DNA from 3 places in the Bacillus sp. CPT56D-587-MTF genome. Region 3 is predicted to be linked to each of the others. Evidence: riboswitches for the same ligand, from Rfam matches in the RefSeq annotation. Region 3 holds a riboswitch; each other region holds the start of a gene.

Region 1 (10,454 bases), 5.3 Mb from region 3:
CTCTTACAAACATCTCTGCATTTGCACTACCTAATGCACCTGCACCGATAATAAGCACATGCTTTTCTCTTATCTTTTGCTGTCCTTCTTCTCCAATTGGAGAAAATAGTTCTTGGCGAGAATATCGATTATTCAACTACGCTCATTCCTTCTAAAGGACTACTTGCAGTTGCACAACGCTTACGTGCAATGCGACCTGCTTCAAATCCTAAACGGCCTGCTTCAATACTTAATTTCATTGCTTGTGCCATTTTAATAGGATCTTTTGCTCCTGATACAGCTGTATTTAATAACACGCCATCTGCTCCTAATTCCATTGCAAATGCCGCATCAGCTGGGCTACCAATACCGGCATCAACGATAACTGGTACTGTCGCTTGTTCAATAATGAAGCTCAAATTTAATGGATTTACAATACCAAGTCCTGATCCGATTGGAGATGCTCCTGGCATAATCGCATGCACGCCAAGCTCTTGTAATTTACGTGCTAATACAACATCATCAGATGTATACGGAAGTACGATAAATCCTTCTTCCAGTAACATTTCAGATGCCTTTAATGTTTCTACCGGATCAGGTAATAACGTTCTATCATCACCAATAACTTCTACCTTTATCATGTCACAAAGCCCAGAAGCTTTTGCTAATTTTGCAATACGAACAGCCTCTTCAGCGTTTTTTGCTCCTGCTGTATTTGGTAATAACGTATATTTTTTCACATCAAGTTTCTCTAATAAATTAGGTTGCTTTGCATCAAAGATATCCATACGACGTACTGCAAACGTTAAAATTTCAGCTTCAGAAACGTCAATTGCCTTTTGCTGTACGTCAAAATCAGGGAATTTACCTGTTCCTAATAAAAGTCTAGAATGAAATGAAAATGGTCCAATGTTTAACATAATCAACCGCCTCCTACGAAAGTTACAATCTCAATTTGGTCTCCATCAAAAACAGATGTATCTGTATGATCATCTTTTTGTAAAATATCTTTATTACGCTCTACTACAACAATTCTGTTATCTAGCTCTAAATGTGTAAGTAGCTCAGCTACTGTTTTTACACTCGCTGGCACTTCAATTTGGTTACCATTAATTTTTAAATTCAAACTTCCATCCCCTTTCTAAACTCTTCTAGAAAGCAATGAATCTAGCAAATGATTCTCTTGCTTTCCTTCTATTAAATCAGCCATATATTGGCCAGAAATAGGACTTAATAAAATACCGTTTCGATAATGGCCCGTGCAAGTATATAAACCTTTTATTTCTTCATGCTCTCCCATATAAGGAGCTTCATGATTCGATTGTGGTCTTAATCCTGCCCACGTGCTTTCCCATTCTGCTTCTTTTAAAGCTGGCAATATTGTATAAGCACGCTCTAATATAGAAGTTATACTTTCTGGCTGCACAGTTTTATTGAACGTATGTGGCTTCATTGTTGCCCCAATTACGTAACGTCCACCGCGCTTTGGAGTAATGTAAAATCTTTCTTGAAAAATAGGTGCTTTTAAAAGTTGTTTTCTACTTCTTACCGCAACCACTTCTCCTTTAACTGGATATGTACCCCAATCGCGGTGAAAATAACTGAGTAACTTCGTGCTCCATGAACCTCCTGCAATAACGACTTTCTCACATGTGACAATACCTTCACTTGTAATAACTCCAGTCACTTTATTATTTTCAATACGGATATCAAATACTTCTGTCTGTTCATATATATCAGCACCGGAAATCGCTGCAGAATGTGCGAATGCTTTCGTAAGCTCTGGTGCAATAACATGACCGTCTTTCGGATAATATACTGCTCCTATAATAGATTCGGATAGATATGGCTCTTTTTCCCGCACATGGTCTCCCGTTAGAAAATAAGAATCTTCACCTGTTTTCTGCTGCCAATCCATAATGTGAAGAATTCTTTCCTTCTCATCTTCATTTTGAGCAATACGATAAATTCCTTTTTCTTCATATCCAATATCAACACCCGTCTTTTCACGTAAAACTGCTGCAAGTTGTGGAAATATAGCTCGGCTTTCTCTAGCAAGTTCAAATAGAGGATCATACGCATCCCATTCTGCCTGAACACCAAGTAAACCAGCAGCTGCTTTTGAAGCTTCCGATGCAATACTTTGCTTCTCCACAATCGCTACTTTATGTCCTCTTTCTGCTAGAAAATGTGCAACTGAACTACCAATTACACCACCACCAATAATCGCTACATCATACTTCTCACACATGTTTTTCCGCCCACTTTCTTATTGATTCCTTATAAGATTTCGCTTTGCTATACGGGTTACTACTACTTACAATTCCAGACATAACTGCTATACCGCTTACACCGTTAGTAAGAACATCCACTGTGTTTTCTGGGGTAATTCCTCCAATTGCTGTAATCGGTATAGATAAACACCTTGCAATGTCTGAAATTTCTTCAAGCCCTCTCGCTGGCACACCTTTTTTACAATCTGTCGGAAATACATGGCCATAAACGAGTGAATCCGCTCCATTTTTAAAAGCTACTATTGCTTCATCTAGCGAATGCACAGAATAACCGACATGCAAATACGAAAACTTTTCTTTCACTGACTTTACATCTGTACTTCGATATCCTAGTTGAACACGAGGAATATTTAATAAAATTGCAATATCAATTCGATCGTTTATGACAATTTTAGAAGCTGGAAAGCCCTCCATTAATAGACTTTCCACACCTTCATATAATTCCTTCGTACTCTTCTCACGCTCACGAATATGCAAATAATCAATCTCACTCTCAATTTGCATCGCTACATTCACTAACTCTTCGAATGGCATATGGCCATTTGAGATTACGTGGAGCTCATTTTTCATATTCATTCGCCTACTTTAAAATATTTTCGAATAATTCATCGGCTGGGACGGTTTCATTCGTCATTCCTTTGTCCTTCAGCCACTTATTTTGTTTCTCCCAAGATTCTTTTGAATCTGATAAGAATGGCTCATCTTTCGTTTCCATCTTCTCTAATAAAATTTTCATACTTTCCTTTTCAACTTCTGGCACAAGTGGGAAGTTTTCTTTTTCTTGATGATTTAATAAAATATTCAATGCTTCATCTGGGTTTTTCTTCATGAAATCATAGCCTTTTTTCGTACCACGTAAGAAAGCTTGCAACGCCTCTTTATCTTTTTTCAACGTTTTATCACCTGTTACAAACACAAGCTCATGATAGTTTGGTACTCCGTAATCAGCTGGATTAAAGTACGCTGGTTCATGGCCTTCATGACGCATAACAGGTACTTCATGGTTAATGTATGCCCCTGTTACCGCATCTACTTTCTTCGTAATTAATGCTGGTACTAAATCAAAGCCAACATCTACTACTTTCACTGTATTAGGATTACCACCAGCTTCTTTTACCATCGTTTTTAAATACATCTCACTTAATGGTGTTCCAGAGTATCCTACTGTTTTTCCTTCTAAATCTTTCGGTGATTGAATGCCCGCTGATTTCAGTGATACAACATGATTTAATGGTGAACGTACGACAGCCCCAATTGATTTCACTGGAATTTGCTCATTCGCTCTCGCCATAACAACATCTGGCTGATAATACAAGCCAACTGTCACCTTCCCTGCTGCTGCTAGCGTTAATGGATCAGTCGGATTAGAAGGGAATTTAATATTTACCTTTACACCTTCTTCTTTAAAGTATCCTTTTTCAATTGCTGCATAGATAAAGCTATGTACCGCATTTGGATACCAATCTAACATGACTGTTATTTCTTTCTCTTTTTTACTTTTGTCTGATGCTGAATTACTCGAACATCCTGCAATTATTGCAATTAATAATGTAAACACAAAGATGCGTTTTAAAAATTTCATGAATGCTTCCTCCAACTAATGAATTTCTTTTCTAATATGGAAATAATTACGACGAAGAAAATAGCTAATAATGATAACAATACAATAGGTGCAAATACGCCAGCTCCATCTAACTGCGTCATCATTCTCTTACTGAAATATCCAAGCCCAGCTTGTGCACCGAGCCATTCTCCAATTGCTGCTCCGATAACACTAAGCGGAACTGCAATTTTTAAAGCTGAGAAAAAATAAGGAAGAGCAGACGGCAACTTTAATTTAAGAAAAATATCTCTTTTTGTTGCTCCATATGTAACTAAGAGCTCCTCCCATTCTTTTTTCGTACTACGCAGTCCATCATACGTATTGACCGCAATTGGGAAAAACGTAATTAAAACTGTGACAACAACCTTACTCCAAATTGTATATCCAAACCATAAAACAAATAGCGGAGCAAGCGCAGTAATTGGAATCGTTTGTGAAGCAACTAATAATGGATAAAATGCTCTTTCCATCCATGTACTCGCATTCATTAACATCGCTAGCCCTACACCTAATACGCTAGAGATAACAACACCTATTAAAACGACGTATAACGTTGCAGGTAAATGAACTGTAAATAATATGTCTTTTAGTTTCCATATCTTCATTACAATCGCAGACGGTGACGGTAAAATGTACATCTCATCTACAATTCTTGCTCCTATTTCCCACACAGCTAGTAAAATACTAGAAAGTGTAATAGCAGGAACTAATTCTTTCAATCGGTTCATCACACAAGTACCTGCCTTTGTAACATACTAAGAAGCTCATCTTTCAGCGCTAATACTTCCGGTTTATATAAATCTTTTCGTGTTCTGTTATGATCAAGCGGTACAGTCCGCTCAGTCAAAGTCGTTATCGGCTGCTGTTCCACTACTAAAACTCTGTTTGAAAGAAATAACGCTTCTTCAACATCATGAGTAATGAATAAAATTGTTTTTTCCCACTCTTGCCATTGTTCAAACAACCATTCTTGCAAAGAGGTCTTCGTTAAAGCATCCAACGCACTAAATGGTTCATCTAACAGCAATATCTCCCCGCCTGTTAATAAAGTTCGAATAAAAGATACACGTTGTCTCATCCCACCAGATAAATCTTTCGGATATTTTTGCTCATACCCTTGCAAACCAAATTTATGTAACAGTTCCTTTGCCTTTACTTCTGCTTCTTTCTTCTGTACACCTTGGCACTCTAGCGGCAGGGCAGCATTCTCAATAATTGTTCTCCACGGCAAAAGCATATCTTTTTGCGGCATATATCCTACAGGATGGTTCTTTGTTTCTGTCAGTTCTATCTGTCCAGTACTTACCTTTTCTAGACCTGTAATAAGGCGAAATAAAGTACTTTTTCCACATCCACTCGGTCCGATAATACTGACAAACTCTTTCTCATATATAGAAGCATTTAATTCATGGATGATTGGTTTCTCATCGTAATGAAAAGAAACATTATGAAACTGTAGTATGTTCTTGCTCCTCAAATCCCCACATCTCCTTACGATAGGACATATCCCAGAATAAATATTCAAATCGACTGGAATATAAGAAGATCTCCTCTAATCTTTCTAGTTCTTTCTCAGACTTTCCAACTGCCATTTCATTTAATAAATCTATTAACCAAATACAAAGATTACCGTATTCTTCCGAACTATATCCTTGAATCCACTCACCAAAAAACTCATGATCTCTTGCTCCAGGAATATCATTTAAACGCTTTCCAATTTCCCAATAGCTCCACATACATGGAAGAAGCGCTGCTATTAATTCCGCAAGTGTGCCATTTTGAGATACAGACATCATGTAATTTGTATAAGCTAAATTTTTAGCAGATGGTTTCGCAGACTCTATCTCCTCTATAGAAATTCCAAGTCTTTTTGCATATTGTTTATGGATTGTCATTTCGCCATTTAATATTCCATCAATTTGTTCAGCGAACTTTCCCATTACTTGTGGATTCGTTGCTTTTACAACACCAATCGCATATAACTTTGCATAATCTAGCAGATATAAATAATCTTGAATAATATAATACTGGAATTTATCTTTTTCTAACGTGCCATCTCCCATACCCACTACAAACGGATGATTATGACTCATCTCCCAAACCGGTTGCACAGTTTCTAATAATCTATCGCAAAATTTCATTTCTCTATCCCCTTTCAATATATGTATCTAAATAAAAAACCACTTCTATATATAAGAAGTGGTTACAGCAAATAAAGTTATACATTTATTCGATGTTCCACTTCCCTTCGCTAGTATTACCTAGATCAGGTGTTGTAAGGGTTAAGGATTATTCCTCTCTCAGCAAGTCAAGCACCCCTAGTGGTTTCAATATGAAATTTTCAAATAAAAAAGCCCCGTTTCTATACGCAAAGAAACGGGGACTCATTGTTAGTGTCCGAATTGCTTCCCTACGCTAGCATAATCTAGATCAGGTAATAAAAAGGATCAAAGGCTTACGGCCTACTCTCAGCTGGCAACACCAGCTCTCCTAGCAAACTATAAAATTATCACTGTCAGTATAACACCCTAATAAGACATCATCAACTTTTTTAATTTTCTTAATTGCCAACATAATATCAAAATTATACAATACATACATTCTATTTTAGAAAATAAAACCCCAATTAATTGTATAAAAAGGAATCATTATCCTCAAAAAATTTATTTTTATATTGATTTCATATTACATTTATGTGAATACCCCCACTATATTATATCTTTATACTATAATAAAATTACAACTATACAACTAGAGGAGGTCTCTATTCCATGAATATGAAAGCTACTGCTTTAACAGCAACTACTGTAGCGATTGCTTCTTTACTTCCTTCTATGGGTGAAACAAATGTACAAAAAGCAAACGCTGAACAATTATCTAATATTAAAACTGGGTATGTCAAAGTCGATCAAGTAGCATTACATACAGAAGATAACGTAAAAAGCACATCAATTGATACAATTCGCTTTAATACAAAAGTGAACATCATTGAAACAACTAATGGTTGGTATAAAGTATCTGTTCATAATAAAGTAGGTTATGTACAAAAAGATGCTATTTTACTAAAAAACAAACTTCAATCTAATGATCAATACATCGTTAATGCTAATGCATTAAACGTTCGCTCTGAACCTAATTTAGAATCTTCCATTTTAGATGTATTACCAAATGGTAAGTTTATTACCGTTCAAGAAGATCAAGGCGAATGGTATAAAATATCACATAATGGCCAAACAGGTTACGTACAAAAAGCATTCATCTCTAATGGTTCACAACCCTTAGTAAAAGGAATCACCGTTCAAAATAATACAAAATATACTGTTGCAACACCTAATCTAAATGTACGTAGCACAGCTAGTACAAGTAGCGCTCTACTCGGTTCATTACAAAACGGTACTCAAGTACAAGTAGTAGAAACTGTAGGTACTTGGTATAAAATTCGTTTTGGCACAGGATACGGATATGTAGCAAAACACTATGTAGTACAAAATCAACCACAAGCTAAAACAGATCAGCCTTCATCAATTCCAGCTGCTTTCAAATTCCCCGCTCAAGGAAGAATTAGCTCAACCTTTGATATACGCTGGGAACAAATGCATTATGGTATAGATATTGCCGCTCCAGGAAACGTCTCTATCCAAGCTGCTGCTGCAGGTAAAGTTGTGAAATCTTATTATTCAGCTAGCTATGGCAATGTTGTTTTCATTGCGCATCAAATCAATGGGAAATTATATACAACTGTTTATGCTCATATGAAGGATCGCACTGTACAAGCTGGTGATCAAGTACAGACTGGACAATTAATAGGTCATATGGGAAACACAGGTCATTCATACGGGCAACATCTTCATTTTGAATTACATAATGGAGAATGGAATTTTGAAAAAACAAATGCAGTAAATCCACTGCCATATTTAGTTAGGTAAATTGTATGCCACGCAATATACCTCTTATAATTGAATACGTAGCCTTTTTAGGTTTAATCTGTTGTTTAATCATTTACAATACAAACATTGTATTTTTATCTATTATTATTGCTTTTGTTGCATTAGAAATTATGATGGAATCATTTCAAGTGCAACTAAAACAAAAAATTGCCCATATTTATAATGCTATTTTTCTTTTGAGTGCTCTCATAACAAATATAATTAGTAATGGCTTTTATTTATCTACTGTATTTCCAGTATTCTTTATGGCTGTTTTATTATTTGTAGCTAGATATATTAATGTCCCTTATAACCAAAAACAAGAACAAGAAGCTTAGAAAGAGGAGACACTGTGTACCAATCTTTCAAAGATGCTCCAATAAAATACATATTGCATTTGTATAAGAAAGCCAATACTTTTTTTGGTATACAAGGAAGTTATACTGCACAACTTCTCCTATATGGAATGTTGTTTCTTGTCTTAATCACTTTCTCCTTGTTTTACTAACAAAAAAGGATCTCACATAAACTGGAGATCCTTTTTAATTTATATTAATTTTTCATATCGAAAATATTGTTTATCCACAAGCATATTTTTCATAAATAAAGCTTAGATTATATTTTTTCTCTAAGCTCATTCGTTGTTCGTCATCGCACCAATAGAAAAGAATATCATGAATCGTTGCGTAACGCTTATTTTTAAGAAATAGCCTAAAAAATGATGGTAAACAATCATGTAATTGTATAAATATATAATTGCGTAGTGTTTCTTCTTTATATTCAATGCCCTTACAAATATACAGTAATTCTTCACAATAATATGCATGCTGTGGAACTTGTATCATTTCGAAAAATGGCACATAAGATAGTAGCTTTCCAATAAAATGACCATATCGATCCATTACTCCTATCGTCATATGCTCCATCATTTCTTTCATCACATATAAATAATCATCTACATGCGTTGTCTTTAATGGGTCTAAGCGATCGGAAATTTGAGATAATACAGCTCTTTGACATGCTAAAACTGCCTGACTAGGTCCATAATATGATAGGAAATCTGTACACTTACGATATTTCCGTAATAAATCATGTGTATACAAATCATATACAAAAGTATTACAATACATTGCTAAACTCATCATATCACTATTTAATTGCTCTTTTGATAATGATTTCGCTCTCTTGCACATATAAAAGAATGTAAATTCCAATACTTCTTTATGAGATAATAAATGTTTACAATCGGTTATACACTTCTCATTAAATTTAACTCTATCCCAAATTTCAATATCCCTATCTGTCAATTCACCTATACGATATTTAATAATTAAATAATTTAAAGCAACTGATTGCGTCAAAAGATCCCATGTTTCATATTCCAATGAAGTATGAACAAACTCAGCTAATCCTTGCGCTATCATAAAATCATTTGCCTCTTCATACCAACCAATCTCTTGGCATAAGCGAAGAATACGCACTAAAGTTGGAATTTCATCTTTATGAAACTGCGGTAATTTCTTTGCTTTATTCATGCCATATACGATAAATGCCGCTAAATTTTCTTCTTTATAAAATTCTTTCTCTTTCCATACTAATATAGTTCGTTCTTTCCCCTCACCTTTTGGGTGACAAGGTACAAGCAAAGAAAATAATTCAGCGAAATTATTTGGTTCTATATATGTATCTGTAACCAAATTCCAATTTGGATCGCCCTGTACAGCCTTCATATAATTCCCCTTCCCTTTTCATCTATGTAGGAAATATTAATTTATTATCGCACCACTAAAAATTAATATTGTTATATTCAAAATCTCTCATAATGCTTATATCTATCAGTATATCATCTTTTCTCTTATTAAAAATTAAGAATAACAAATTTTAAAAAATGTCGAAATTATTAACCACATACTTATTATATAATGTCTCAGATACATCACGCTAACATATTAGTTTAATCCATATATACTAGAATAATGTATCTGAAATTTATATATAATTTAGCTCTTTATGAGTGACCATTAAACTCTCGGTTAATGAAAGTTTCAATTTACTCTGTACGCTCTGAGATTTCGCTCAAGGCAAATCCAGCTTGATCATCTGCTGATTCCCTTATAGCTAAATCTCCTAGTGCTAACATGCCAATAAGTTGACCACTATCAACTACTGGTAATCGTCTAATTTGATGCTGTGCCATTAGCTCTGTAGCTTTTTCAATAGAATCATTTGGAGAAACTGAGATAATATTTGTTGTCATTACATTTGTAATCTTATTAGATCCAGGATGTTTTTCAGCAATCCCTCGAACGACTAAATCACGATCAGTAACAAGCCCAACAACTTGCTCATTTTCAACAACAGGAATTAATCCAATCGATTCTTCCTTCATTTTTACAGCTGCCTCATATACATTGTCTAGCGGTGTACAATGTACAATATGGGTACTCATTAAGTCTCTCACTCGTGTCATTATGATTTCCTCCTTTTTATACATACCATAGCTTTTCCAAAATTCCTTTATTTATTTCTGGAAAGTAACGTAATAAAAAGGATTAACAAAATAAAAAAGAGCCAGCATAATGCTGACTCTTTTTGGTATGACCCGTACGGGATTCGAACCCGTGTTACCGCCGTGAAAGGGCGGTGTCTTAA
Region 2 (10,454 bases), 3.4 Mb from region 3:
TTTATATTCAGTTAGTTCGTTTTTAAAGACGCGTAAGAAAGAATTTGGCGTTTTAATGATGCAAGGTATGTCAATGAGACAGCTTAAGAAATTATTATTAATTGAAAATATGTTGATTGGACTTGGTTCAATTTGTATAGGGATTTTCATTGGACTCATATTTTCTAAACTAGTCTTATTGATAAGTGCAAGTGTATTAATGATTAATAATGGTTTACCTTTTTATATACCAGTGCGGGCTGTATTATTAACAGTTATCACATTTCTTTTCTTGTTTTTAATTGTTTCATTATTTACATTTAAAATGATAAAAGTAACGGAACTTGTGGAACTTATTCGAGCAGAGGAAAAGCCAAAACCTGAACCGAAATCTTCAGTTTTATTATCGCTACTTTCTTTAATTAGTATAGGATATGGATATTTTTCAGTATTTCGCTTCATACCAAGTACTAATTTTATTACGCTTGGAATAGGTGTGCTCCTAGTAATTATAGGAACGTATTTTTTATATACACAGTGTAGTGTTTATATATTGCACCTTGCTAAAAGGAGAGAAACTTTCTTTTTAAAGAGAACAAATATACTAACATTTTCAGAATTAATTTATCGTATGAAAGATAATGCAACAATGTTTTTTATAGTATCTATTATATCAGCAGTTGCTTTTACAGCAATTGGCACGACAGCTGCTCTTGGAAATAAAGATTTAGTAAGGATGACGAATCCGTATACATTACTATACATGGCTCCTGAAAACAACAAAATAGCGGATAAACATCTCTCTATTATAAAAAACCATCTGGCTGATGCTAATATTCCGTATCGAATGGCTTCATCTTCATATATATATACAGAAAGTAATGTATATGTAATGAAATTAAGTGAATATAACGAACTTGCGAGAGCACTAGGGTATCAACAAGAAACGATTGAAAAAGAAGATGAAATGTTATTAATTCCTGGAATGGTATCACAAAAACAAGAATTTAAAAATGGTGATTATAAGAAGAATATTGAAGTCATTCAAGGCGATTGGACAAAGACATTTCATGTGAAAAAAACTGTCGATAATTTAGTTTTGCCACATGATACGAAAGGGATATATATTGCTATTCAAGATCATGTATATGATGGAATTCCACTGAATAGTGGTCCAGATAATGAAGATATTATTCAATATCGTACTTACGGATTTGTTGTAGATGATTGGATAAAAACGAAAGAGGTTTCAAACCAATTAAATAATATATTTGATCAAGAACCTAGAGATATACATTTTGAATTTAGAGCACTAACAATAGAGTTGTTAAGTGCAAAACAAACGAATGGGTTATTACTTATGGCTAGTGTTTTAGTCGGAATCGTTTTCTTCACATTTGCTGCTAGTTTTATTTATTTCCGATTATATACTGATTTGAATCGTGATCAACAGCAGTATAAAATGATTTCGAAAATGGGGTTAAGTAAACGGGAGCTAAAGAAAGTTGTAACGAGACAGTTATTATTAATGTTTTTCTTACCAATTGTCGTTGCAGTAATACATACTGTAGTCGCTTATATGGCATTACAACAATTAGTCGATTTTTCTATTCTAAATAGCTCTATCGTCATTTTAATTTCATTTATATGTATACAAGTTTTATATTTCTTTATAACTCGTTGGCGTTATTTACAAAAGCTTCATAAGACAATGGAACAATAGAGAAAATCAGCAAGTAAGATTGCAGAAAAGCATGTAAAAAAACAATTTGAAGTTATGGAAGGAACTGTGATGAAAAAACAATTATCTATTTTCATATTAAGTATATTATTGTTATTAAGTGTAAGTGCATGCTCTAAAAACGAAAACAGATTTCCAGCTAACGGTGTGTTAATCATTGGAGATGAGAATCATACTGGAGCAATTATGAATCGTTATAAGGAAAACACGAAAGAACAGGAAGCTTTTGCAGTGAAAACAGGTAGATTTGACCAAAAAAGGGTTCTGATAATAAATGAATCTACTGCACAAGCGATGATGAATGCAAAGCTTTTTCGTAAACGTGATCAAGCATCCCTTTCTAAAACGTTAGATACGTTGCCGAATTTTCCAAAAGAAAGTTCCCTATTATTTATAAATGAAGAAGAAAAGAATATAAAAAGTATTGAAATAGAAGGAAACAAGATACCTGTTACATATGGTAGTGATGCTTGGCTTGGCAATAAACGTGACTATGGAGCACTATGGTATATCGTTGTGGCGAAAAATAGTGTGTATAAAGAAATAAAAGCAAATGAAACGAATATGCAACTTCTACACTTGAAAAAGTCATTAGGTGATGAAAACCCTAAAATATCGACAGATAATACGTTGATTAATGAAAAAGTAAAAGTAAGAAAGTTAATTGAAGGTTATAGAGATGAGGTATCAATTCAGTTTGTAACGATTGGAGAAAAATCTTAAAAAAGAGCTCGAGGTTGATGGATACTTTATCAACCTCGAGCTCTTTTTAATACCGTTTAAATAACTTACATTACTTCATTTAATCGAGTCTCACTCGTTTCTTCAATCGCATTTGAATTTTGAACTGAATTATTTTGTGCTTCTTTTTCTTTACGAGCCTTTTGTAGCATTTCAAGTATAATCCATAAAGGAACACCTTTATCTTTTAGCATCTTCCATAAATCTAATTCATTAAATTTATGCTCAGGCTGTTTCATTTCTTTTTCAGATAAACGAATATCAAACTTGATAGGATCATTTATTTTCTTACTTTCAAGTTTAGTAGAAGAGATGGTATTATGCTCAAGATGAGATGGAGTTATTTTAGTAGGTTGAGACAATGTATGAATATTTGATCCGATTTGCATGATTTTTCCTCCTTTTCAAGCAATGAGATTAGTTTTCTTATGGTTTTTAAATCTTTTTAACATGAGGAAACTATATCTAATTATAAATCTAAATAAATAGATTTACAAGTTATATTGTAAAAAGTAAATATTTACTTGAATTAATATTTATCAACATTTGTATATGTTTTCTATATATACAAAGTATATAAAATACTTTACATTATGTTTAAGTTGTTAAATTATTCTGTTAATTAGTTAAAAAGAAAAATGTAAACGTTTTATTAGGGGGGAGAAAGTATGGGGAAGTTATTTTTAAAAATATGTTTTTTTGCATTAGTGACCGTATGTTCATTCGCAGCGAAAATATCATACGCTGAAGAGAGGCAACAAAATAATTATCCTATCATATTGGTGAATGGATTTGCTGGATGGGGTAGAGAAGAAATGCTTGGCGTAAAATATTGGGGTGGTGTTCATGATATACAGGAAGATTTGAAACGAAATGGTTATACGGTACATACCGCAGCTGTTGGACCTGTTTCTAGTAACTGGGATCGTGCATGTGAATTGTATGCACAAATTAGCGGTGGGACAGTAGACTATGGTGCAGTCCATGCTGAGAAACATGGACATAATCGTTTTGGCAGAACTTATAGTGGTTTTGCGCCGAATTGGAGTGAAACAAATAAAGTTCATTTAGTTGGACATAGCATGGGTGGACAAACGATTAGAACATTAGTACAGCTATTAAAAGAAGGTAGTCTTGAAGAAAAGAATTATGTGAAAAATCACCCAAACACCAAAATATCACCACTATTTGAAGGCGGAAAATCATATGTTCATAGTGTTACAACATTAGCAACCCCTCACAACGGTACAACACTTGCGGATGGGAGTCTTCTACTGCCGTTTGTTAAAGATTTACTCATTACAGCTGCAAGCTTTGGAGGAAACAATAATTTACATTATATGATTTTAAATTGGATCAATGGGGTATAAAGAAGAATGCTGGAGAGTCCTTTTTCCAATATAGTAATCGTATTCTAAATAGTTCACTTTGGAAAAATACAAAAGATATAAGTCAGTGGGATTTAAGTACAGATGGTGCAAAGGAGTTAAATAATTGGGTAAAGACGCAACCAGATGTGTATTATTTATCCTATAGTGGACATGCATCACAAGCAGCACCTATAACAGGTTTACATTTGCCTCATATAACGATGAATAAAGTGTTAATGGGAAATGCATTTTTCTTAGGTTCTTATGCGAGATATGAAGAAAACCGTCCGCTAGTTGATACTTCTTGGTGGCAAAATGATGGTGTAGTAAATACAAATTCCATGATTGCACCATCTTCTAATGTTGCTGTAAATAATAATGAGTCATTACAGGTTGGAAAATGGAATCATATCGAAACGAAAGCGAATTGGGACCATCTCGACATGGTAGGGTTAAGTGTTTCAGACTCGTTAGGTTTTTCTAGCATTCAAGAGTTTTATAGAACAATTGCTGAAAAGCTATCACGTTTACCGAAATAGGTAATAATAAAGCGCTCTCGATGGAATTCGAGAGCGCTTTATATTATATTGAAAGAGGGATTTGGTAGAAAAATATGGGGGGATATTATGAAAATTCAAGTTGTATTATCAGGATACGGAACAGTAGGCAGAGAGTTTATAAAATTATTAAATGAAAAATATTCATATATATATGAAACATATGGGATTCAATTAGTTGTAAGTGGCGTATTAGGGAGAAATATTGCAATACATAATGAAGAAGGCTTATCTCTTCATCATTTATTGATGTATGGTGGCGGTACCGCTGCAATTGAAAAATATTTAGAGTATCATCCGAAGGAACGTGCAATAACTAGCATAAGTGGTACTGTATTGGTAGAATCAACGGTTACAAATCTTAAAGATGGAAATCCAGGGAAACAATATATGAAACAAGCGATTGAGAAACAGATGGATATAGTAGCAATTTCTAAAGGTGCGCTCGTTACAAACTGGAGAGAAATAAATGAAGCAGCAAGAGGCGCAAATGTACGAATTCGATATAGCGGTGCAACAGCCGCTGCACTGCCGACACTAGATATCGGACAATTTAGTTTAGCCGGTTGCAGTATTGATAAAATAGAAGGAATATTAAATGGAACAACTAATTATATTCTTACGAAAATGTATGAGGAAGATATGACATTTGAAGAAGCGCTGAAAGAAGCACAAAATAAAGGGATTGCTGAGACAAACCCTATATTAGATATAAGTGGTTCAGATAGTGCGTGTAAATTGTTACTTTTGACTAACAGCTTAATGGAAACAGAGAAAACACTTACTGATATACATATAAAAGGAATTGAGCACGTTACAAAACAGCAAATACAAAACGCTAAGGAACAACATAAAATTATTAAATTAATAGCATCAATATATAAGGATGAGGGTGGCAATGTGAATTTAAATGTTGAACCGTGCGAAATAGAAAAAGATCATCCGTTAGCAAATGTAAATGGGACCGAAAAAGGAATTACATTCTTTACAGATACGATGGGACAAGTTACTACAATTGGTGGGGCTTCTAATCCACGAGGCGCTGCAGCTGCAGCTTTAAAAGATGTAATTAACTTATATCGAAAAGATTTGTAAGACCGTACCGCCCTTTATAAAAAATACATATGTCGTGGACCTTTTGAGAATGAAATAAATATGCAAAAATGATTGCAGGGGGTAAGGAATTGTTTAAGGATTTTAAAGTTGTTAAAGATCGTCCAGTTTATATTCAATTAAAAGACTATTTGAAAAAGATGATTATGAAAGGGCATTTGCTCGGGGATCAAAAAATCCCATCAACAAGGGAACTAAGTGAATTACTAAGTGTGAGTAGAAACACTGTACTCGCTGCTTATGCAGATTTAGAGCAAGAAGGACTCATTTATGCAGTTAAAGGAAAAGGGAACTTTGTTGCGAAGGTGGATATATCTAACACTTCGTCTGTTGAAATAGATTGGAAAAATAAACTTAATACAGTGACCGCATTAGCGGACGAATTAGATTTAATGAAACATGGTGTTCGTTGGGCAAAGGAAATGATTGTTTTTAATAGTATAGCCCCGGATGAGAAGCTATTTGATGTTGAAAATTTCAAAAGAGCTTTTCTTACTCGTATGTCCATTGAAGGGGACATCGTATTGAACTACGGATATGCAAAGGGATATAGACCGTTAATGAATTATTTACTTCATTACATGGAAATGAAAGGTGTAGACATTTCGAATAAAGATATTCTAATTACAAATGGATTTACAGAAGGGTTGGATATTGTACTCTCTTCTTTATCAAAAAAATCCGGGCGTGTCATTTGTGAGAATCCAACTCACCACGCTGCACTTAAGCTTTTCCGTTTACATGGACTTGAAGTTCATGGGATTGATATGCATGAGGATGGTATTGATACGAATGAAGTTGAAAAAAGTTTGCGTGAAAAAGATTTTGATTTTGCTTATTTAATTCCTTCTTATCATAATCCAACCGGTATTGTTACGAGTTCAGAGAAAAGAACGGAATTGATGAGGTTATTCTCAAAATACAAGGTTCCTATTATAGAGGACGGATTTAATGAAGAATTACGTTATTCAGGTTCACATTTAGCTCCATTATTAACTTTTGCGGGAGCTGGCAATAATGTGATTTATATTAGTAGCTTTTCAAAGGTACTTTTCCCTGGTTTACGTGTAGGCTGGATTATTGCAGATAAAGAGCTGATTCATTATTTAGAAAGCGTAAAAAGAGCAAGAACGATTCACACATCTACGCTAGATCAAGCTGTTCTGTTTCAATATTTACATGAGGGATATTTTGAAAAATATTTAAAAAAGGCAAGATCTGTTTATAAGAAAAAATATGAGTTAGCTGTCGGGGCATGTAACCAGTACATTCCTTTTAAAAGAATGACTGGAGATGGTGGACTTCATTTATTTATAGAGCTAGAAGAGCATATGAATGCCCGCACACTTTTACAAAAGTGTTATGAGAAAGGCGTTACGTTTTCACCTGGAGATGTTTTTTACTCTGATGGAGAAGGAGCGAACACTTTCCGATTAGGTTTTTCGCGCTTGAAAGAAGAAGAAATAGTTCGGGGAATTAAAATAATTGGTGATACATTAAAAAATGAAATTTGGAGTTGAGAAAATGAAAATCGGTGTTATTATGGGCGGGGTATCGTCTGAAAAACAAGTTTCAATTATGACGGGGAATGAAATGATTGCTCATTTAGATAAAAATAAATATGAAATAGTTCCAATTACATTAAATGAAAAAATGGATTTAATTGAAAAAGCGAAAGACATTGACTTTGCGTTGCTCGCATTACACGGAAAATACGGAGAAGATGGGACAGTTCAAGGAACACTGGAGAGTTTAGGGATTCCTTATAGCGGAAGTAATATGTTATCTAGCAGTATATGTATGGATAAAAATATTTCGAAAAAGATTTTACGTTATGAAGGTGTAGAAACACCAGATTGGATTGAACTTACAAAAATGGAGGATCTAAAGCTTGACCAGTTAGATAAGTTAGGATTTCCATTAGTAGTAAAACCAAACTCTGGCGGATCGAGTGTCGGAGTGAAAATCGTTTACAATAAAAATGAATTGATCTCAATGCTAGAAACTGTATTCGAATGGGATTCTGAAGTAGTAATTGAGAAGTATATAAAAGGTGATGAAATTACATGTTCAATTCTGGATGGAAAACAGTTACCTATAGTTTCAATTCGACATGCAGCCGAGTTCTTTGACTATAATGCAAAATATGATGATACTAGTACAGTTGAGGAAGTTATCGAACTTCCAGCAGAAATTAAGGAACGTGTAAATAAAGCGTCACTTGCTTGTTATAAAGCATTAAAGTGTAGTGTTTATGCAAGAGTTGATATGATGGTGAAGGACGGAATTCCATATGTAATGGAAATTAATACATTACCAGGGATGACACAATCAAGTTTATTGCCAAAAAGTGCAGAAGCAGCGGGGATTAGTTATAGCAAACTATTAGATATGATTATTGAAACATCATTAAAAGTTAGAAATGAAGAAGGGTTTTAAGGAGATTATATAACGAATTCTTTTGACAGTTTCACGAAGTATGCTATGATGAATACATTATAAAAACAAAATATTTATCCACTAGGGGGGCCTTTTATAGGCTGAGATCAAATGTGATTTTGAGACTCTTAGTACCTGATCTGGTTAATGCCAGCGTAGGGAAGTGGGAAAGACGTTGCTATTTAATGAGTAAATAAATACTGTCAATTTCACTTTCTTTACGCCTGTAAAGAAAGTTTTTTTATTTTACAGCTTTAATAATTGTGGATAAATACTTATATTTTATACATTATTGGAGGGATTTAAATGACTTTTTCACAATCATTACGTAAAGAAGTAGATTCAATTTGGGAAGCGAGTTTTAACCATCCTTTTGTAAAAAAACTTGGTGAAGGAACGTTAGATTTAGCTAGTTTTCGTTATTATGTGCTTCAAGATTCATATTATTTGAGTCATTTTGCTAGAGTACAAACTTTAGGAGCTGCAAAAGCTCTTGAATTAGAGACGACAGCTCGTATGGCACATCATGCTCAAAATACATATGAAGCAGAGTTATCTTTACATGAGAATTTTGCTAAAAAACTAGGGATAACGAAAGAAGAAAAAGATAATTTTATTCCTGCGCCAACTGCATATGCGTATACTTCACATATGTATCGTGCTGCGTATGAAGGGCATTTAGGAGATATCATTGCAGCAATTTTACCTTGCTATTGGTTGTATTATGAAATTGGCGAACGCTTAAAAGAGTGCCAGCCGGAAGAGCCAATTTATAACGAATGGATTTCTGCTTATGGATCTGATTGGTTCCGTACGCTAGTTGAAGAACAAATTACACGTTTAGATACTATCGCTGAAAAAGTAACAGAGGCAGACCGCAAACGTATGAAACAGCATTTTATTATTAGCAGTCAATATGAATATTCATTTTGGGAAATGGCTTATACATTAGAAAAGTGGCCAGTGGATACAGACGTAAAAGACGTAATTGGATAAAGAATAGAAGTAATGTTATAGATAGGTCTGGATCATACCTATCTATATATTTTTTCTTGTCAAATTTGCGTAAAGTTATTAGTGCTACGGATATGGCGAAATAGAATATCGATAATTTAGCTCATTTACTTGTCTACGCATTAACTGGATAAACTTCTGTCACATTTATTTTACAATTAAAGAACGTAAATGTTGGTGGTATGAAGTTAAATAAGAAAAGAAACCCGAGCTATTAGCTGTAACGGAGTTGTTTTTTCTTCGCAGGAATTCCTAAATTATCATGGAATGTTGTTAATACGATATGCAAATATGCATATCGTATTTTTTTGAGTTCTTTATGTGTTAAAATTAGATATAAATATATGGAAATATAAAGAAGCAAAAGCAGGAATATCCAATGAATTTTGAGAGGTGTTATATGTTTACAAATAAGAAATTAATTCGATTTGGTTTATCGTTGTTTGTATTTTTAGGGATAATTAATTTTACAATCAGCTATTTCCAAACATATCTTGAAACAGCAGCAGATATTAAATGGGTAATTCCAGAAATTTGGAAAACCATTTTGCTAGATGTTCCTCAAGGTATACTTGTTCTTTTAGGCGCAATTGCTTTATATGATTTCACAAAAGAGGCATCACAAAAAGACGCATCAATCTAAGTGTGTCTTTTTTCTATTAGGAATTTCATAGAGAGTTTTGCTGGAGAAATAGAATGAAAAGCCCTAATTAGGGCTTTTTTCTTTGTAGGAATTTCTTATCTGTCATAGAAACCGGTCACTTGGAGGTGTTATAGCGAAAGCCATTTACAGTACAGAAAAATCTAAGCAGCACACGGAAATATATAGGACATGGCATCATAATTATTGAGAAATTAATTGAACTTAGTAAGTATGAAGATATGACGCTAGAATTCATATTTTTTAATTTTTATTTATCCCGCTATTTGCCGGGCAGTAAGCCCCCCACCTCAAAATTCAGCGGAAGCAAAGAAGTTAGGTAGGGGATGAACAAAACCCCACTGATTAAAGTTTCACTTTATAAAAATGAGCCCATAGCAAAAATAGGTATATGAACAAGGTGCATCATTTAGTGATAAGTCATACTTTGTTGGTGTACGTATTGAACTTAGTTTGTAGCGCTATTCCTACTTAGATGTAACGAACAGAAACATAGGGAAGCATCGATGAGGTTGTATTTTATAAACGGAGGTTATGAAAATGAATCAGTTTCAACAAGAACTACAAGCGCTAAGTCTTAATGATTACCGATCTGGAAATATTGTCTATTGGGACCAGCAAAACCAATATCCATATTACTATATTGAAGATGCTGCTCGTCGCTGTGGCGGTTGTGGTCGTTGTGGCGGATTTCGTTGTGGTGGATTCCGTTGTATTGGTTGCTTCGGTTGTTTTGGTTGCGGAAGTTGCGGAGGTTGTGGCGGCTGTGGTGGTTGCTCTAACTGTTTTGATGGTTTTACTGATACTACCGGTACTATTGTAACGTATGAATATTAATT
Region 3 (10,454 bases):
GCAACATTCACTTCTATCGGAATTGGAATGCTCTTAATTTCAATTATGTTTTAAAGAAAAAGCACAAACCTTTATTTAAAAAGGTTTGTGCTTTTTTAATCAAATGTTTGTTTAAATTTTGGGGCAGTCTATTTCTCCATGCAGCACTTGAAATGCTACACGTCCTTCCCTACAAACTTCTCTTTACTTCTTCAGCTAATTTTCTCGTACTTTCATACGCCGATTCAGCTAAACTAATTGCTGAAATAACTGAAACACCGTCCGCACCCGCTTCTATAACTGCCGCTGTATTTTCAATTGTAATCCCACCAATACCAACGATTGGCACTGTAATTCCTTGTTCTCTAAAATAGGCTAATCCTTTCGTTCCTTGAACCGCTTTCGTATCTTTTTTCGTACTCGTTGGGAAAATAGGTCCAACGCCTAAATAATCTGCTCCATTTTCGATTGCAAAGCGTGCTTCTTCAATTGTATGAGCAGATACGCCGATAATTTTATCTCCCATTTTTTCACGAACAGATGTAATTCCTTCATCATCTTGTCCTACATGAACACCATCTGCATCTAATTCAATGGCTAATTCTACATCATCATTTACAATGAAAGGAACGCTATATTCCTTACAAAGCGTCTGCAATTCTTTTGCAAAGCGCACTCTATCTTCTCCGATTAAAGAACCTTCCCCCTTCTCGCGAAACTGAAAAATTGTCACTCCACCATCTAACGCTTCTTTCAATACAGCTAAAGGATCCCTTGTGCAGTTATTACTTCCCATAATAAAATACACTTGCAATAGCTTAGACATTTTATCTATTTCAATGCGTGCCATTTCTTTCACTCCCTCTTACTCTAACTCCTCAATCTTTCCATACTTCTCAATATCACCAGAAGTAGTATTCGCTAACTGATTTAAAAATTCAATTTGGAAACTACCAGGTCCCTTTTCCACGGTCTTAGCAGCTGCCAGTTCCGAAGCTACACCATAAAACGTTAATGCTGCTACTGCTGCTTTTACATAATCTTTTTCCACTGCTACAAATGCTCCTATTACAGAAGTTAGTAAACAACCTGTTCCCGTAACTTTCGTTAAAATAGGGTGACCATTTCGAATAACAATAGTTCTCTCTCCATCTGTAACAACATCTTCTTTTCCAGTAATGACCGCAACTGTATTTAGTTCATCTGCTGCCTGCCTTGCAATACTTACAACATTTCCATTTCCAGTACCAGCGTCTACCCCTTTAATTTCCCATTTCTCATTAATAACATTTGCTATTTCAGCTGCATTTCCGCGGATAATTGCTAACTCAATTTCAGCCGGAATATGTCTCGCAACTTCTGTTCGGTACGAAGTTGCTCCTGCACCAACTGGATCAAATAGTACTGGCACATTGTTCGCATTTGCTGATTTACCCGCGAGTAACATCGCTTCTACTTCTTCAGGACGAAGTGTCCCCATATTTAATACTAACGCTCCAGCAATGCTAGCCATTTCTGCTACTTCTTCTTTCGCATACGCCATTACAGGCGATGCCCCAAGTGCCAACAAACCGTTAGCAGTAAAATTTGTTACAACAACATTTGTAATATTATGAACAAGCGGATTAGATTCTCTCACCAAATCCACTACTTTACTAATTTCTTTCATATTCATCCTTTTCATCTCCTAACTATAATGATGGGAGATACACAAAAAGACACTTTACGCGTACGCAAAGTGCCTGAATATGTGCTTTTACACTCTCCCTACGCTGGCATTATCCAACAGGTTCAAATGGTCAATGACGGACTAGTAGCCATACTCTCAGTTTGTATCCACAAACTCCCATGTGTTTCTTATTCATCTACTTCAAAGTCTACTCTTATTCTAGTAAAATAACAAGTTCTTTACTTTTCTATTTGATATAGAGGCAACTGATAAAGTGAAACTTTAATCAGTTGGGATTTTGTTAACTCCATTAAAAACAGCTGAAATATGGAGCGAAACTGAATCTCAAGAAGATGTATGCTATATTTAACTTATGGAAATTTGAAAGGATGTTTTTAATATGTCAAAAAGCGTTGTAATCGCTGAAAAACCTTCCGTTGCACGAGATATTGCTCGTGTACTGAAGTGTGATAAAAAAGGAAACGGCTATCTTGAAGGTAGTAAATATATTGTAACTTGGGCTTTAGGTCATCTCGTTACATTAGCAGATCCAGAAAGTTATGATGTGAAATATAAAAAGTGGAATTTAGAAGATTTACCGATGCTACCTGAGCGTTTGAAATTAACGGTTATTAAACAAACTGGTAAACAATTTAATGCTGTAAAAAGTCAGCTACTTAGAAAAGATGTAAATGAAATTATTGTAGCAACAGACGCTGGACGTGAAGGGGAATTAGTCGCACGCTGGATTATCGATAAAGTTAAGCTAAATAAACCAATCAAACGTTTATGGATTTCTTCTGTAACCGATAAAGCAATTAAAGATGGTTTTGCAAATTTAAAACCAGGTAAAGCCTATGACAATTTATACGCTTCAGCAGTTGCGCGTTCAGAAGCTGACTGGTATATCGGTCTTAATGCAACTCGTGCTTTAACGACTCGCTTTAATGCCCAGTTAAATTGCGGCCGTGTACAAACCCCTACTGTTGCTATGATTGCTAGTCGTGAGGATGAAATAAAGAACTTCAAAGCACAAACTTACTACGGCATCGAAGCTCAAACAATGGCGAAGCTCAAACTTACTTGGCAAGATGCAAATGGCAATAGCCGTAGTTTTAATAAAGAAAAAATCGATGGTATTGTAAAACGTTTAGATAAACAAAATGCTACTGTTGTGGAAATTGATAAGAAACAGAAGAAGTCATTCTCTCCTGGTCTTTACGATTTAACTGAATTGCAACGTGATGCGAATAAAAAGTTCGGTTACTCTGCTAAAGAAACATTAAATATTATGCAAAAATTGTATGAACAGCATAAAGTACTAACGTACCCTCGTACAGATTCACGCTACATTTCATCTGATATCGTTGGAACACTTCCAGAACGTCTAAAAGCATGTGGTGTTGGAGAATACCGTCCCTTCGCACATAAAGTATTACAAAAGCCTATCAAACCTAACAAATCATTTGTTGATGATAGTAAAGTAAGCGATCATCATGCGATTATTCCAACAGAAGGATACGTTAACTTCTCAGCATTCACAGATAAAGAACGCAAAATTTATGATTTAGTTGTAAAACGTTTCTTAGCTGTTTTATTCCCAGCATTCGAATACGAACAACTAACGTTACGCACAAAGGTCGGCAATGAAACATTCATTGCACGCGGAAAAACGATTTTACATGCTGGTTGGAAGGAAGTATACGAAAATCGATTTGAAGACGATGATGTAACTGATGACGTAAAAGAGCAGATTCTACCTCACATTGAAAAGGACGATACATTAACTGTAAAGTTACTTATGCAAACATCAGGTCAAACGAAAGCACCTGCACGCTTTAATGAAGCAACTTTACTTTCAGCAATGGAGAATCCTACAAAATATATGGATACGCAAAATAAACAACTTGCTGATACGTTAAAATCGACTGGTGGATTAGGTACTGTAGCGACACGTGCAGATATTATCGACAAACTTTTCAATTCTTTCTTAATTGAAAAACGTGGTAAAGATATTCACATTACATCAAAAGGTCGTCAATTACTTGATTTAGTACCAGAAGAATTAAAATCACCTACACTAACTGGTGAGTGGGAACAAAAACTTGAAGCAATTGCAAAAGGAAAATTAAAGAAAGAAGTATTCATTTCGGAAATGAAGAACTATACGAAAGAAATTGTTTCTGAAATTAAATCGAGTGATAAAAAATATAAACATGACAACATTTCAACGAAGTCTTGTCCAGACTGCGGTAAACCAATGCTAGAAGTAAACGGCAAAAAGGGAAAAATGCTCGTATGCCAAGATCGTGAATGTGGTCATCGTAAAAATGTATCTCGTACAACAAACGCTCGCTGTCCGCAATGTAAGAAGAAACTAGAATTACGTGGTGAGGGTGCAGGCCAAATCTTTGCATGTAAATGTGGCTATCGCGAGAAATTATCAACATTCCAAGAAAGACGTAAAAAAGAATCTGGAAACAAAGCTGATAAGCGCGACGTTCAAAAATATATGAAACAACAGAAAAAAGAAGAAGAACCATTAAATAACCCATTCGCAGAAGCATTAAAAAAATTAAAATTTGATTAAACAAAAAGGTTCCTACCTCTATCGGTAGGAACCTTTTATTTTAGTGAATGATTTTACTTCCTTTTGCATTCTCAACAAATTTTTCACTTGATTTGTTAATTGGTGTTTTCAGTAATAACGCAGCAACAATCATAACTACTACGAAAGCACTTAACACAAGTAAATCTCGCGTTACGATATCCCAAAGCATTCCGCCAACTGTTTCACGAATTGCGCTAATTGCGTATGTGAATGGTAAGAACGGATAAATCGCTTGGAAGAACGCTGGTGTCATTTGGATTGGGAATGTTCCGCCCGATCCTGCTACTTGTAGTACAAGTAAAATGATCGCCATCGATTTCCCAACGTTTCCGAAAATAGAAACGAGTGAGTATACGATACAAACGAAGACTCCACCAATAAATAAACTAAATAACACAAACCAGAACTTATCGACTACGTACGTACCGAGTAAGAATATATCTCCCATCGATACGATAACCGCTTGTGAAAGACCTATCGTTAAGAATGTTAATAAACGTCCGAAGTAAATTTCATGGCTCTTATAATTCGCGCCCTCTTCGTGTACTTCTACCGTTAATAATGAAACCATTAATAATGCGCCTACCCATAATGCAAGCACTGTATAGAATGGTGACATCGCTGAACCGTAGTTCGGCATCGCAAATAATTTATTTTCTTTTAAATTTACTGGATTCGCAAAGTAATCACTTTGCTTTTCAACATCATTTTTCAATAAGCGTATAATGTCTTTTAAATCCTCTTCAGATTCAAAATCACGAATTTTATCTGCTAATTCTTTAATCTTTTTCTCAGTAGCTGGCATTTCAGCTTTAATGTCTGCTAATTTCTTTTTACCATCTACTAAACCTTTTGATGAATCTTCTAGTAATTTTTTAACATCTGGAAGCTTTTTGTCTGCCTCTTTTAAAATTTGAGATGTGTTTTTAGACATCTCTTTTGTGCGAGCAATTGCTGCATTGAAATTTGGAGTGATTTCTGAGTCATATTTAGCTAAAATGTCACCAATTTGGCCCGAAACACTTTTAGACACTTGATTAATACTTTCAATAACATCAGCTGCTGGTTTTTGACCTTTATTAATAGCGTCAATTCCTTTATCAGTTAACTCCATTCCTTTTTGCAAACCATCTTTTGCTTTATTTAACTTAGAAATTGTGCCATTAAGATTTTTATCACTATTCACATCAGCTAACACTTTATTTGTACTTTCCAGAACTGGAATCATGTCATTAACTAAATTCCAACTTGCTTTGAACTGCCCATTCAAATCATTTAAGGCTACTTTTGTAGAATCTAATCCATTAACACCTTTGTTACTTAAGTCTTCTCTTGCTTTTTCAAGCTCTGTTTTTAATCTGCTGTAATCATTTACAGCTTTATCATATTTTTCTCTACCACTGTCTAATGCTTCATTTGTTTGGTTTACTAACTCATTTGCTTTTTTGATATCTTGATTTAAATTACCTCTTAGTTGCTGAGCATCTTCTTTTACATTTTCAGCTGTGTTTTTCAATTGCTCAGCTGTGCTTACTGCTTTTTCGAAATCTGCTACAAACGTAGCATTATAATCTGCTTCTGCTTGATTTACCAAGTTATTTATTGCATCTAACTTTTTATTAGCAGCGTCTCTTACATCTTGTTTCACTTCTTGTCCTGTACCAATAATATTGGCAATATCTTTAACGCCACCATTTGCATTTTCAATAGCTGATTTAAGGTTTGTTAATTTTTCTATTCTCTTTTGGAAGAATTCTTTTCCAAAATCAGTTGATGCAGACTCTTTAAATTTAGTAAAGACATCAATTAAATATGAAACACTATCTGCACGACCTTGCAGCGTCTCAGAAACCTTATTAAGATCTTGCTTCGCTTTTTCCGGATCAAAATTACCATTTTGCAACCCATTTATAACACCTTGTGCATAAGTTGTTCCGACACGTATCGAACTAAAAACATTATTTACAGTTTGATTAATATTTTTAGCAATATTTTTATACCCCCCACCATTCACTTGCGGTAACGCTGGAATTTCTGGGATTTGTGGTACTTGCGGAATAGTTATATTAGGCAACACTGGGAATTTAGCTGGATCTGGAAGTGTCAGATTAGAATCAAATGATGGATTTTTTAAGAAATCCGTAATTGCCGCCGCACCATCTAAACCTTTTTGCATTACCATTAAATTATTCTTAATAGTTCCTGGGGCACGTTGCAATGTTTCATCATTTCTCGCAAAGAATTTATCTAAATTCCCTAACGCTTCTTGCCCATCATTCATAACACTCTCTACAACTGGCAACTCTTTTTGCGCTACTTTCACAACATCTTCTGCTCGAGTTGCATCATCTAACGCCTTATCCATAAGTGTATTCATTTCTGGGAACTGCGCTTCTAACTTAAAGACAAGATCTTTTACTTTCTCGATACTTGGTAAGTTTGTTTCTAAATCGATTCCAAGGTCATTGAAGATTTTAAAAATCTCACCGTTTGCTGTTTTTACAAAGTTTTTACTAATTTCTTCTGTAATACCTGATGCACCTTTTGCTGTAATCTTCGGTGCAATCGCGTTTACTTTTTCATTCACATAGTAATCCAGTTCTGGTTTTTTAGGATTTTCATCCAGAACAGTTGCAATTTTTTCAGAGAAATCTTTTGGAATCGTAATACTTGCATAATAATCTCCACGCTCAACTCCGTAAATTGCTTGTTTTTCATCTACAAATTTCCAGCCAAGATTTTTGTTTTTCTTAAGGGAGTCTACAATCTCTTTCCCGATATTAATATCTTTCCCTCTTAAATTAGAACCTGCATCTTGGTTAGAAACTGCAATGGGAACCTCTTTTGTATTTCCATATGGATCCCAAGAAGCTTTAATGTTAAACCATGCATATAACGATGGTAAAATCATTAATCCTAAAACAATAACAATTGCAGCCCAATGTTTGGCTACATTCCGTAAATCTGTCTTATAAATACGCCAAATCTGTTTCATAGAAGTTATCACCTAATTATATATTTTTCCTTCTTTAGAAAATGATACATACATTTTGCAATTATATCACTTTCTACATCGTGTATTAACCAAAAACGTACTATTTTTTCCCATTAACTTTCACTTACTTCATTATATAACGAAGTGAGTCAAAGTATGAATACAAAATGACCAAATCGGTTTTACATTCAATAATAACAAATATATATGAAATGTCATAAAAAATACAAGTATTTTCTCTTGGAAATACTTGTATTCCTAAAAAAAATCCTCACAGCTTTTATTCTCTGTGAGGATTTCTTCTATTATATATCCAATTGAACCTCTACACCGAAATGATCTGAAATTACATTTCTGTTTGTACCATTAAAAATAACTTTTGAAGAATGAACTTTTTTACTTTGGTTACACAATATTAGATCGATTCGCAAATTATGTTTATTTTCATCCCAACCAGCAATCTCACCTTGGACAGTCGTTCCTTCATCCTTCTCTATTGCTAATTCATATGTGTCATACAACCCTTTTTGCATCATATACTCATAACCTTCGCCTTTCAATCGAGCATTGTTATTAAAATCCCCCATTAAGAAGGCGAGCTTATTGCTATCTACACGCTCCATCAAACGATCGACTTGACCTTTGAATGACTCTTCTTCATCATTCCACCAACCGAGATGACAAGAGTAAAACGTTATATCCTTACCATTATAAGCAATTGTTGTACTTACAATTTTACGCGTTTTCCAATACGTTGTATCCTCGTTTTCTGAAATGAAGAACGTATCTTCTTTTATAATATTATGCTTCGTTATAATTGCTAATCCTTCTTCGTACACATCATAACCAATATGAGAGAAATCCCAAGTAATATTGTAATCTTTTACATGTAGCGCTTTTAACTCTTCTAATAGTAAAAGTCCAAAATTATCTTTTTTCTTGTTACCGCATACATTTTCAGCTTGTATGGACTGACTTACTTCTTGCAATGCGATGACATCGTACTCTTCTTCTTGAATTACTTTAGCAAGGTATTGTATCTTTTCTATTTGATTCTCTTCTTGCCAAGAATGACAGTTTAAAGTTAGCAATTTCATATTATTACGCACCTAACATATCTTGAATGTCTGACTTTAATACGTCAGCTTTCGGACCATATACCGCTTGTACACCTTTGTCTTTTACAATAAGCCCTAAAGCACCATTTTGTTTCCACTGTGCTTCTGGTGCAACAACATCTAAATCTTTTACTGTTACACGTAAGCGCGTCATACAAGCATCTACGTCAGCAATATTTTCTTTTCCACCTAATAAATCGATAACTTTTGTTGCTAATGAACCGTCTTGTACATTTCCTGTTCCTTCTGATGCCTCATCTTCATTATCAATATAGTTACCTGCACGCCCTGGTGTTGGTAAATTGAATTTTTTAATTAAGAAATTAAATAGTGTAAAGTTAAGACCGAAGAACACTAATGAAACAATAACAAAGTTGATTAAGTCTCTTGTTAAACCTGCGTTAACCATCATTGGCGTACGAGTAATTAACTCAATAAATCCAAATGCATGAACACGTAAGTTAATTAAATCAGCTAGCGCGAATGCAAGTCCTGTTGTAATAGCATATACAACATATAATACTGGAGCAATAAACATGAACATGAATTCAATTGGTTCTGTTACACCTGTTAAGAATACTGCTAATGCTGCTGATAAAAACATTGGTTTATATTTTGCACGCTTTTCTTTATCAACGTTACGGAACATCGCAAATGCAATCCCCATTAACGCTGCTGTTGAGCCGATAACTTGTCCAGCTTTGAAACGAGCTGGTACAACATTATTTAATAAATCGTTATATGCCTTCGTATCTCCATTTGCTAATAAATTATTTAAATCTGTAATCCATGCAAGCCATAATGGATCTTGTCCTGCTACAACTTGTCCAACTTTTGAACCAGTTAGCATCGTATATGTTCCGCCTAGCTCTGTATAGTTCATCGGAATCGTTAACATATGGTGTAAACCAAATGGTAATAATAAACGCTCTAACGTTCCATATACAAACGGTGCAACAACTGGTGCACTATCTTTTGAAGCTGCAATCCAGCGACCAAATTCATTTAACCCACTTTGGATGAATGGCCATAGAAGTGATAATACAATCGCAGTAACTGTAGACCAAAGAATTACAACGAATGGTACAAATCGTGTTCCATTAAAGAATGCTAATGCCTGTGGCAGTTTATTATAGTTATAATATTTGTTATATAAAGTAGCTCCTAAGAAACCTGTGATAATCCCTACGAACACTCCCATGTTTAATGCAGGTGCACCAAGTACAGAAGTAAAGTAATCGTAACTACTCAGCCACCTTTCGGTGTCTTTTTTAAATTTTACTAGTTTCATATGCCTCCCATTTGTAAATACTGAGTATATCAAACAGGGGAGGTGAATCTTATGGTCGATCGAAAAATTATTTTAGATACATATAAAAAAGGACCTGAAGCTGTTATTTCTTTATTTGAAGAAACATTTTCTAAGTTAGAAAAACGTATACAAGAACTAGAAAATGCTTCAAAAAAAAACTCCAAAAATAGTCATAAGCCACCTTCTACAGATGGTTTGGGTAAGCCCGTTACAAAAAGTTTGCGCAAACCGTCTCATCGTCAAACGGGTGGCCAGTTGGGCCACAAGGGACATACTCTTGGTTTGACAGCGACTCCAGATCATACGATTACACATTCTCCTACATATTGTACTTGTTGTCATACTTCCTTGAACCACGAGCCTGTAAAAGGGTATCGCATTCGCCAAGTGTATGACTTACCACCTATTCAGATCGAAGTGACAGAACATAAAGTAGAACAGAAAGAATGCCCACATTGCCATTCTATCCAAGAAGCCCAATTTCCTTCGACAGTATCTCGTCCTGTTCAATATGGTCCAAATATAAAAAGACTGATTCCCTATTTAACGCATTATCAATGCATTTCTTTGAAGCGAACAAAAGAATTCTTTCAGGATTGTTTTGGACATTCTATAAGCGAAGGAACCCTGGTAAATCATACACAGGCTTTCGCTTCTCAATTGCAGCCATTCATAAAAGAAGTAAAGGAAAAGATTCTGCAGTCTCCTGTTGTCCATTTTGATGAAACTGGTATGCGTGTAGAAAACAAAACACAATGGTTACATACTGC

Evidence for each region. A riboswitch is a leader RNA that binds a small molecule or an ion and turns the genes downstream of it on or off. The one in region 3 is predicted to bind thiamine pyrophosphate.
Region 1: linked by a shared signal. The riboswitch ahead of tenA (thiaminase II) and the one ahead of thiM (hydroxyethylthiazole kinase) in region 3 are both predicted to bind thiamine pyrophosphate.
Region 2: linked by a shared signal. The riboswitch ahead of tenA (thiaminase II) and the one ahead of thiM (hydroxyethylthiazole kinase) in region 3 are both predicted to bind thiamine pyrophosphate.

What each region holds. Positions count from the first base shown of each region.
Region 1 is NZ_JBYTEF010000001.1:374,641-385,094, reverse strand. It holds gene thiF (thiazole biosynthesis adenylyltransferase ThiF) at 1-136, opposite strand, end outside; gene thiG (thiazole synthase) at 129-899, opposite strand; gene thiS (sulfur carrier protein ThiS) at 902-1,105, opposite strand; gene thiO (glycine oxidase ThiO) at 1,121-2,230, opposite strand; gene tenI (thiazole tautomerase TenI) at 2,223-2,843, opposite strand; gene AC3WVZ_RS01980 (ABC transporter substrate-binding protein) at 2,854-3,855, opposite strand; gene AC3WVZ_RS01975 (ABC transporter permease) at 3,852-4,604, opposite strand; gene AC3WVZ_RS01970 (ABC transporter ATP-binding protein) at 4,604-5,353, opposite strand; gene tenA (thiaminase II) at 5,322-6,017, opposite strand; TPP riboswitch at 6,103-6,206, opposite strand; TPP riboswitch at 6,267-6,378, opposite strand; gene AC3WVZ_RS01960 (SH3 domain-containing protein) at 6,648-7,802, shown strand; gene AC3WVZ_RS01955 (hypothetical protein) at 7,808-8,140, shown strand; gene AC3WVZ_RS01950 (DUF3965 domain-containing protein) at 8,381-9,532, opposite strand; gene AC3WVZ_RS01945 (CBS domain-containing protein) at 9,853-10,272, opposite strand; tRNA gene AC3WVZ_RS01940 (tRNA-Glu) at 10,401-10,454, opposite strand, start outside.
Region 2 is NZ_JBYTEF010000001.1:2,238,919-2,249,372, forward strand. It holds gene AC3WVZ_RS11420 (ABC transporter permease) at 1-1,702, shown strand, start outside; gene AC3WVZ_RS11425 (lipoprotein BA_5634 family protein) at 1,772-2,443, shown strand; gene AC3WVZ_RS11430 (DUF3914 domain-containing protein) at 2,509-2,850, opposite strand; partial or broken gene AC3WVZ_RS11435 (esterase/lipase family protein) at 3,130-4,370, shown strand; gene AC3WVZ_RS11440 (homoserine dehydrogenase) at 4,458-5,483, shown strand; gene pdxR (MocR-like pyridoxine biosynthesis transcription factor PdxR) at 5,573-7,021, shown strand; gene AC3WVZ_RS11450 (D-alanine--D-alanine ligase) at 7,026-7,940, shown strand; TPP riboswitch at 8,014-8,119, shown strand; gene tenA (thiaminase II) at 8,247-8,936, shown strand; gene AC3WVZ_RS11460 (DUF3937 domain-containing protein) at 9,334-9,597, shown strand; gene AC3WVZ_RS11465 (heterocycloanthracin/sonorensin family bacteriocin) at 10,156-10,452, shown strand.
Region 3 is NZ_JBYTEF010000001.1:5,634,056-5,644,509, reverse strand. It holds gene AC3WVZ_RS29145 (anaerobic C4-dicarboxylate transporter family protein) at 1-54, shown strand, start outside; gene thiE (thiamine phosphate synthase) at 170-829, opposite strand; gene thiM (hydroxyethylthiazole kinase) at 845-1,654, opposite strand; TPP riboswitch at 1,727-1,839, opposite strand; gene topB (DNA topoisomerase III) at 2,049-4,238, shown strand; gene AC3WVZ_RS29125 (YhgE/Pip domain-containing protein) at 4,279-7,254, opposite strand; gene AC3WVZ_RS29120 (endonuclease/exonuclease/phosphatase family protein) at 7,560-8,351, opposite strand; gene AC3WVZ_RS29115 (PTS transporter subunit IIBC) at 8,356-9,663, opposite strand; gene tnpC (IS66 family transposase) at 9,715-10,454, shown strand, end outside.